DNA from 4 places in the Methylobacterium sp. WL12 genome. Region 4 is predicted to be linked to each of the others. Evidence: riboswitches for the same ligand, from Rfam matches in the RefSeq annotation. Region 4 holds a riboswitch; each other region holds the start of a gene.
The links. A riboswitch is a leader RNA that binds a small molecule or an ion and turns the genes downstream of it on or off. The one in region 4 is predicted to bind cobalamin.
Positions count from the first base shown of each region.

Region 1 (2,193 bases), on a different contig from region 4:
CGTGCAGTGGAGCGGTCAGGTCGAGTACCTCGACCGGGCGACGGCCCGGCTCAAGGTCGTGGTGCCGCTGACGCTGCTGATCGTGTTCCTGCTGCTGTACCTCAACTTCCGTCGACTGACCGAGACCCTGATCGTGATGCTGTCGCTGCCGTTCGCGCTCGTCGGCGGGGTCTGGCTGATGTGGTGGATGGGCTTCAACCTGTCGGTGGCGGTGGCCGTCGGCTTCATAGCACTGGCAGGCGTCGCGGCCGAGACCGGGGTGATCATGCTGGTCTACCTCGATCATGCGCTGGCCGAGATCCGGGCCGGATGCGACCGCGCCGGACGGGCACTCACCCGTGCCGACCTGCGGAGGGCCATCATGATCGGCGCGGTGGAGCGGGTGCGTCCGAAGATGATGACGGTGGTCGCCATCATGGCCGGGCTCCTGCCGATCCTGTGGAGCACCGGATCGGGCTCTGAGGTTATGCAGCGGATCGCGGTCCCCATGATCGGCGGCATGGTCTCGTCGACCGTCCTGACCCTCGTGGTGATCCCGGCGGTCTACGGCCTGGTGAAGGGCTGGGGACTGCCGCGGTCCGAACCGAATGCCATCGACCCCGAGGCCCGACTTGTAACGTTATGAACACACAGGGCGGAAAACCCCGAAGCGACATTGACGCTGGGCCATTCCCTCAGGTCCTGTATGTCCGACGGTTCCTCCCCGGAGGATCAAAAGGGAACGCGGTGAGGATGAGGTCCGAAAGGGCCTTCCCGAAGCCGCGGCTGCCCCCGCAACTGTAAGCGGCGAGCCCATCATCAACACGTCACTGGGTCTTCGGGCCTGGGAAGACGATGAGAGGGCGGTGACCCGCGAGCCAGGAGACCTGCCGTCAGTCGTGGTCACACGCGAAACGCATCGGGCGGGGTGTCCTGATGGGTGTCGAGGCGCCCGGCTGCCCTAACGGCAGGCAAGCGCCCAGGCCTCGTTCGCGGTGACGTGCCACAGACGTCGCCCGAGGCTTGTCCCGTGTCCTTTCCTTCCCGAACCGCGTGCTTGCGCACGCTCGCGCTCGCCTGCGCCGCCCTTTCCGGTCCCGTGCTCGCGCAACAGGCCGCCGCCCCCTTCGCCGATGTCCCGCGCGGGGCCGAGGCGGCCGTCACGCTCTCCGAGCTTTCCGTCTCCGCCACCGGCGTGCCGACGCCCGTCGACCAGGTCGGATCAAGCGTCACCGTGCTCACCGCCGCCACCCTGGAGGCCCAGCAGCGCCGCACCGTCCCGGATGCCCTCCAGCAGGTACCGGGCCTCAACGTCGTGCAGACCGGCGGCCCGGGCGGTCAGACCTCGGTGTTCATTCGCGGCTCGAACTCGAACCACGTGAAGGTGCTCATCGACGGCATCGACGCGACCGACCCGTCGAACCCGAACGGCTCCTTCGACTTCGGGCAACTCCTGACCGACGACCTCTCCCGCATCGAGGTGCTCAGGGGTCCCCAGAGCGGCCTCTATGGCAGCGACGCCATTGGAGGCGTGATCTCCTTCACGACGAAGCGTGGCGAGGGACCGGCCAGGGCCACCGCGCGGATCGAGGGCGGCTCGTTCGGTACCTTCAACCAAAGCGGCAGGATCAGCGGGTCGGAGGACGGCTTCGACTATTCGGTCTCGATCCAGCACTTCCGTGCGGCCGCGACACCGGTGACGCCGCCGAACCTCGTCCCGTTCGGCCGGGCGATCCATCCGAATTTTTACGACAACGAGACCGTCTCGGCGAAGTTCGGCTACCAGTTCACCGACACCTTCCGTATCAACTCGGTGACGCGCTTCATCAATTCTCGCCTCCTATTCACGGGCACCGACTACAGCACCTTCCCAGCCTTCCCGGCGGCGTTCCGGAGTGCCGCCGACGTGCAGCAGGTCTTCACCCGAAACGAGGCCGAATGGACGCCGTTCGCCGGCTTCCACAACCTCTTCGCCATCAACTACTCGAACCTGTTCAACAGACAGCAGGGGCCCCTCGACCCCCTTGCAACGCCGGACGCGACGACGGGCCTGGGTCAGCGCACGCGCTACGAGTACCGCGGGGACTACCAGCTCTCGCCCGGCAATCTGATCCTGTTCGGCGCGCAGCGTGACGACGAGAGCCTGTCGACCACCGACCCGAGCCCGTTCGGGGCCGGCAACCTGCGGGCGAGGAACGGCAACACGGCCGGCTA
Region 1 is NZ_VRUW01000083.1:11,909-14,101, forward strand. Features, by position in the region: gene FV226_RS22320 (CusA/CzcA family heavy metal efflux RND transporter) at 1-625, shown strand, start outside; cobalamin riboswitch at 677-889, shown strand; gene FV226_RS22325 (TonB-dependent receptor) at 1,037-2,193, shown strand, end outside.
Region 1: linked by a shared signal. The riboswitch ahead of FV226_RS22325 (TonB-dependent receptor) and the one ahead of FV226_RS00505 (CbtB-domain containing protein) in region 4 are both predicted to bind cobalamin.

Region 2 (2,193 bases), on a different contig from region 4:
GCGCTTGCTGCGACCAGCCTGATCACGGCTTCGGAAGGCTACCGTGAAATCGGCGGCCTGATCGGAACCGGTGTCTCCGCGGCTTTCCTGATCCTGATCGGCTTGGTCAACCTCGTCGTCCTCGCGGGCGTTTGGCGCGCGTTTCGCCAGATGCGTCGCACAAGCCGTTACGTCGAAGCCGACTTCGACGTGCTGCTCGCCAACCAGGGCGTTCTGGCCCGCATCCTACGGCCCTTGTTCCGCCTCGTGACGCGCTCCTGGCACATGTACCCGCTGGGCCTGCTCTTCGCGCTCGGCTTCGACACCGCCACGGAAGTGAGCCTCTTCGGGCTGTCGGCCTCTCAGGCGAGCAAGGGTGCCGACCTCTGGGTGATCCTGGTCTTCCCGGCCTTGTTCACCGCGGGAATGGCCCTTGTCGACGCAACCGATGGTGTGCTGATGCTCGGCGCCTACAGCTGGGCCTACGTCCAGCCCATCAGGAAGCTGTTCTACAACCTCACCATCACCCTGGTCTCGGTGGCGGTCGCGCTGGTCATCGGAACGCTAGAGGCGCTGAACCTGCTGGCGGACAAGCTCAACCTTCAGGGCTGGTTCTGGCAGCGGCTGGCCGCGATTAGCGACAATTCCGGAGTCCTCGGGTTCGGCATCGTGGGCCTTTTCGCGACTGCGTGGCTTCTGTCGTTCCTCATCTATCGCCTCGGCAAGTTCGACCGAATCGATGTCAGACCGGCGGACGTTCCGTGATCGTCTCCGGAAGTCTCTCAAGCCAGCGCCCGGCTTGTCTAAAACCTCACATGCTGGAACAACCTGTTTCCGAATGTTGACGCAAGGAAGCGTTACAGCCTAGCTTAAGCCCGACGGTTCCCTTCGGGGATCAAAAGGGAACGCGGTGAGGATGAGGTCCGAAAGGACAGGTCCGAAGCCGCGGCTGCCCCCGCAACTGTAAGCGGCGAGCCCATCATCAACACGTCACTGGGTGCCTCGGCACCTGGGAAGACGATGAGAGGGCGGTGACCCGCGAGCCAGGAGACCTGCCGTCAGTCGTGGTCACACGCGAAACACATCGGGCGGGGTGTCCTGATGGGTGTCGAGGCGTTCGGCTGTCCTAACGGCAGGCAAGCGCCCGGGCCTCGTTCGCGGTGACGTGCCACAGACGTCGCCCGAGGCTTGTCCCGTGTCCTTCCCCTCCCGATCCGCGTGCCTGCGCACGCTCGCGCTCGCCTGCGCCTCCCTTCCCGGTCCTGTGCTCGCGCAGCAGACCGCCGCCCCCTTCGCCGACGTCCCGCGCGGGGCCGAGGCGGCCGTCACGCTCTCCGAGCTTTCCGTTTCCGCCACCGGCGTACCGACGCCCGTCGACCAGGTCGGATCGAGCGTGACGGTGCTCACCGCCGCTACGCTGGAGGCCCAGCAGCGCCGCACCGTCCCGGATGCCCTCCAGCAGGTGCCGGGCCTCAACGTCGTGCAGACCGGTGGACCCGGGGGCCAGACCTCGGTGTTCATCCGCGGCTCGAACTCGAACCACGTGAAGGTGCTTATCGACGGCATCGACGCGACCGACCCTTCGAACCCGAACGGCTCCTTCGACTTCGGGCAGCTCCTGACCGACGACCTCTCCCGCATCGAGGTGCTCAGGGGTCCCCAGAGCGGCCTCTACGGCAGCGACGCCATCGGAGGCGCGATCTCCTTCACGACGAAGCGTGGCGAGGGACCGGCCAGGGCCACCGCGCGGATCGAGGGCGGCTCGTTCGGGACCTTCAACCAGAGCGGCCGGGTCAGCGGGTCGGAAAACGGCTTCGACTACTCGGTGTCGATCCAGCATCTCCGGGCTGCCGCAACGCCTGTGACGCCGCCCAACCTCGTCGCCCCAGGAGCGACGACCCGCCCGAACTACTACGACAACGAGACCGTCTCGGCGAAGTTCGGCTACCAGTTCACCGACACGTTCCGGATCAACTCGATCACGCGGTTCATCAACTCGAAGCTGCTCTTCAGCGGCGACGACTACGGCACCTTCCCGGTGACGCTGGGCGGCCTGCGCAGCCAGGCGGACGTGCAGCAAGTCTTCACTCGCAACGAGGCCGAGTGGACGCCGTTCGCCGGTTTCCACAACGTCTTCGCGATCAACTACTCGAACCTCTACAACCGCCAGGTCCAGAACGCGTACGACCCGTTCAACCCGCTCCCGACCGCCGG
Region 2 is NZ_VRUW01000044.1:30,741-32,933, forward strand. Features, by position in the region: gene FV226_RS16555 (HoxN/HupN/NixA family nickel/cobalt transporter) at 1-744, shown strand, start outside; cobalamin riboswitch at 842-1,054, shown strand; gene FV226_RS16560 (TonB-dependent receptor) at 1,175-2,193, shown strand, end outside.
Region 2: linked by a shared signal. The riboswitch ahead of FV226_RS16560 (TonB-dependent receptor) and the one ahead of FV226_RS00505 (CbtB-domain containing protein) in region 4 are both predicted to bind cobalamin.

Region 3 (2,193 bases), on a different contig from region 4:
CAAGGAATCCGGCCCGGCCCTGGCCTACGCCGCCCTGGAGAGCCCCGGTCTCGACCGGTCGCGCGGCCGCCTGTTCCCCAGCCCCGACGCGGGCGCCGGCACGGCGATCTACGACATCAGCGCCCGCACCGTCCGCCTGCCCGGCGGCGAGGTGCTGGAAGCTCATTCCGGTCTCGGCGCCAGCATGGACCACCCGGACTTCGTGCACCTGCGGATGCGCGGCTCGACCCCGCCGGGCACCTACGACCTCACCGAGCGCGAGGCTTTGTTCCACGGCGTCCGGGCGATCCGCCTCAACCCGGTGGGCGGGTCTGCCGCCATCCACGGCCGCGACGGCCTGCTCGCCCACACCTACATGCTCGGGCCGAGCGGCGCCTCGAACGGCTGCGTGTCGTTCCGCAACTACGACCGCTTCCTGCAGGCGTTCCTGCGCGGCGAGGTCCGGCGCCTCGTAGTGGTCGCCGGCCGCGGCGACGGCCCGGCCCGGTTCGCAGCGAGCCGCTAGGGCGTTCCGAAGCAAGGCGGAGACCGGCTCGCATGATGGCCACGCGACCGCGCAGCAGGTGAACGCGGCGTCGCGGATCGGCCACACCCGGCGACGCGCTGCGAAAGCCGGATTGACGCGCAGTCCGCGCCCGACGCAACCTGTGCGCGAGGGTTCCTCATCGAGGATCAAAAGGGAACGCGGTGGGAGGGAGCCTGGAAGGGCCTTCGTCGAAGCCGCGGCTGCCCCCGCAACTGTAAGCGGCGAGCCTTCCACCAACGAACGTCACTGGATGCGCCGCATCCGGGAAGACGGTGGCGGGCGACGACCCGCGAGCCAGGAGACCTGCCCTCGGTCGTGGTCACACGCGAAGCGCGTCGGGCGGGGTGCCCCGGCGGGTGTCGAAGCCTCATGCCGTCGGAGGGACGGCGCGGGGGATCGGCCTCGTTCGCGGTGACGTGCCACGTCGCGTCGCCCGAGGTCCCGTGTCCGTATCCCGTTTCGCTCCGCGCCTGCGCACCCTTCTGCTCGTCGTCGGCGCAGCCGTCCCGCCACAAGCCGTCCTGATGCGGTCCGCCCTGTCTCAGCCGGGCGTGGCCGAGGCCAACCTCGACGAGATCTCGGTCACGGCCGAGACCGTCGCTCCGGCCGCGACCGGCCCGGGGCCGGCGGCGAGCGCCGGCTACGTCGGCGGCACCACCGGCGTCGGCGGCACCCTCCGGTCGGTGGATGCCGCGAGCGCCGGGGTGATCTCCGGCGCCGAGATCAACAGCCGCCCGATCACCCGGCCGGGCGAGGTCCTCGAATCCGTGCCCGGCCTGATCGTCACGCAGCACTCGGGCGAGGGCAAGGCCAACCAGTTCTTCCTGCGCGGCTTCAACCTCGACCACGGCACCGACATCGCGATCGACGTCGACGGGATGCCGGTGAACATGCGCACCCACGCCCACGGCCAGGGCTACGCCGACATCAACTTCCTGATCCCCGAACTCGTCGGCGCGGTGGAGTACCACAAGGGGCCGTACTTCGTCCGCGACGGCGACTTCGCCTCCGCCGGCTCGGTGCGGATCGACTACCTCGACACCGTCGCGAAGAACGTTGCGCTGACCTCGTTCGGCTCGTTCGGCTACGCGCGGGCGCTGACCATCGCCTCGGCGCCGCTCGGCCAGGGCAACCTGCTGGTGGCCGGCGAGGCGCAGGTCTACGACGGCCCGTGGGACGTGCCGGACGCCCTGCGCAAGCTCAACGGCGTCGTGCGCTACAGCCAGGGCACGGCGCTCGACGGGTTCTCCGTCACCGGCATGGCCTATGCCAGCCGCTGGACCGCGACCAACCAGATCGCGTCGCGCGCTGTCGCGGACGGGATCGTCGGCCGGTTCGGCACCCTGAACCCGGCCGACGGCGGCGACAGTTCACGCTTCTCGCTCTCGGGCCGCTGGAGCATGACCGACGACACCGGCATCACGCGGGCCTCGGCCTACGTGATCCGCCAGCAGCTCAACCTGTTCAACGACTTCACCTACTTCCTCAACGACCCGGTCGCCGGCGACCAGTTCCACCAGCTCGACCAGCGCATCCTCGGCGGTGGCGCGGCGAGCCACGTGTTCCAGGGCGCGCTCTTCGGACTGCCGATGGAGAATGAAATCGGCGTGCAGACCCGCACAGATTCGATCCGCGTCGGGCTGTTCAACACCGTGAACCGCCAGTTC
Region 3 is NZ_VRUW01000072.1:1,385-3,577, reverse strand. Features, by position in the region: gene FV226_RS20805 (DUF2778 domain-containing protein) at 1-505, shown strand, start outside; cobalamin riboswitch at 639-852, shown strand; gene FV226_RS20800 (TonB-dependent receptor plug domain-containing protein) at 1,051-2,193, shown strand, end outside.
Region 3: linked by a shared signal. The riboswitch ahead of FV226_RS20800 (TonB-dependent receptor plug domain-containing protein) and the one ahead of FV226_RS00505 (CbtB-domain containing protein) in region 4 are both predicted to bind cobalamin.

Region 4 (2,193 bases):
CGGCCGAACGCCAGCCCGATCACCGCCCAGAACACGAAGGCGATGGCGAGCGAGCGCGCGGCGAACTGCGCGGCGAGGCCGGCGGGAAGCTCGGAGGGCGTCGCCGCCACCTCCGGCGCGCCGGCCAGATGCGGCGCGACGATGAGCACAAGTCCGCCGAGGATCGTGATCGGCACCCGGCGGATCGCGATGAGGTAGATCCCCATCGCGGTGGCGGCGGCGGTCATCAGCCACCAGACCTGGCGCGCGACCAGAGGAGCCGCCTCGCTACCGGGCAGCTCCGGCGGCAGGCCCAGCGCCGGCGCGAGCGCCACGGCGAGGAAGCCGGCCACCGCGAAGGCGAGGCCGCGTTCGGGCGACGGCTCGCGGCCGGTCGCCAGCATCACCGCGCCGAGCAGCAGCGCGTAGCCGATCCCGCCGACGAGGGTCGCGAGCCCGGTGAACAGCATGCGCGGCAGGCCCGCGCCCGGCTGCCACTCGGGCGCGGCCTTGGAATCGTGGTCGTGCCCGGCATGCGCCAGCACGATCGGCAGGCGATCGGGCATCGGGGCGACGGCGGCTGCGGAGCCGGGGGTGGCCTGGGTCTCGTAGCGCTCGGCCGCGATGATCAGCGGCGAGGTGAGCGCGAGTTCGAGGCCCGTCACCAGGACGGCCGCGAGGAAGCCGGCGGCGAGCGCCGCCGACAGGAGCCGGATGAGCATGGGAGCGCCTGGGTTCAGGCGGTCAATGGCAGGGGAAGTTCTGCGTGTGCCGGAAGTCGTGCGCCGCGTTGTGCAGCGCCGAGGCGGGCGAGAAGCCGGCGAGGAACACGAGCCCGAGGCCGAGCATGGCGGCGACGGCGATGGCGACGAAGCCTTCGTTCGCGCGGGTGCCGGTTTGGGTGAGGGTCTGGGTGGTCATGTCGACAACATCTCCGGCCGCCCCGCCGGCGGCGTTCGAGAAAGCGCGGGGGACGGCAGGTCTCCTGGCTCGCGGATCGCCGCGCCTGCCGCCTTCCCGAAACATCGGTGGCCGAGGGCAGGAGCTAACCGCTCACAGTTGCGGGGGCAGCCGCGGAATCGGGTTTCCCCTCACCGCATTCCCTTTTCACCCCGTCTCCGGGGCACCGTCTCCACCAGCCATAGCCTGTCCGGCGCACCCGCACAACGGAGGCTTTGACGGGCACGCCACGGTTGGGGCATGGGTCTTCGCCATGCAGCAGGCCGCGCCTCGGACGACCCTCGTGCTCGGCGGTGCGCGCTCGGGCAAGAGCGCCTACGCCGAGAGGCTGATCGAGGCGGAGCCCGGCCCCTGGTTCTACCTCGCAACGGCGCAGGCCTGGGACGACGAGATGCGCGCGCGGATCGCCCTCCACCGGTCCCGCCGGTCCGGCGACTGGATCACGCGGGACGTGCCGACGGCGCTGGCCGCGGCGATCGCCGACGCGCCGGGACCGGTGCTGGTCGACTGCCTCACGCTGTGGCTCACGAACCTGATCCTCGCCGACGCCGACCTCGACGCCGAGACGCAGGCCCTGGTCATCGCCTGCCGGGCGGCGCGGGGCCCCCTCGTTCTGGTCTCGAACGAGGTCGGCCTCGGGATCGTCCCGGACAACGCGCTCGCCCGCCGCTTCCGCGATGCGGCCGGGCGCCTCCACCAGGCCCTCGCGGCCGAATGCGACCGCGTCGTGCTGACGGTCGCCGGGTTGCCGCTGACCGTGAAACCGCAGGGAACGTCATGACCGACGACGCCAAGCCCGACGACGCCAAGCCTGACGACGCCAAGCCTGACGACGCGACGCGCCATCGCGAGAAGATGGAGAAGCGCAAGGCGGTTCAGGACGCCGAGGTGGCGGCCAAGACGATCGAGAAGGGGCTCCTCATCGTCAACACCGGCCCCGGCAAGGGCAAGACCACGGCGGCGCTCGGCCTTGCGCTCCGCATGCTCGGACGCGGGCACCGGGTCGGCATCGTGCAGTTCATCAAGGGCGCCTGGGACACCGGCGAGGCGCATGCGCTCAAGGTCTTCGGCGACCGGGTCGCGTGGCACGCCATGGGCGAGGGCTTCACCTGGGAGACGCAAGACAAGGCTCGCGACATCGCCGCCTGCCTCAACGCCTGGAACCAGGCGACCGACCTGATGGCCGACCCCGGCATCCGCCTGCTCATCCTCGACGAGCTCAACATCGCGCTGCGCTACGACTACCTCGACCTC
Region 4 is NZ_VRUW01000001.1:109,145-111,337, reverse strand. Features, by position in the region: gene FV226_RS00510 (CbtA family protein) at 1-701, opposite strand, end outside; gene FV226_RS00505 (CbtB-domain containing protein) at 724-900, opposite strand; cobalamin riboswitch at 937-1,125, opposite strand; gene cobU (bifunctional adenosylcobinamide kinase/adenosylcobinamide-phosphate guanylyltransferase) at 1,193-1,720, shown strand; gene cobO (cob(I)yrinic acid a,c-diamide adenosyltransferase) at 1,717-2,193, shown strand, end outside.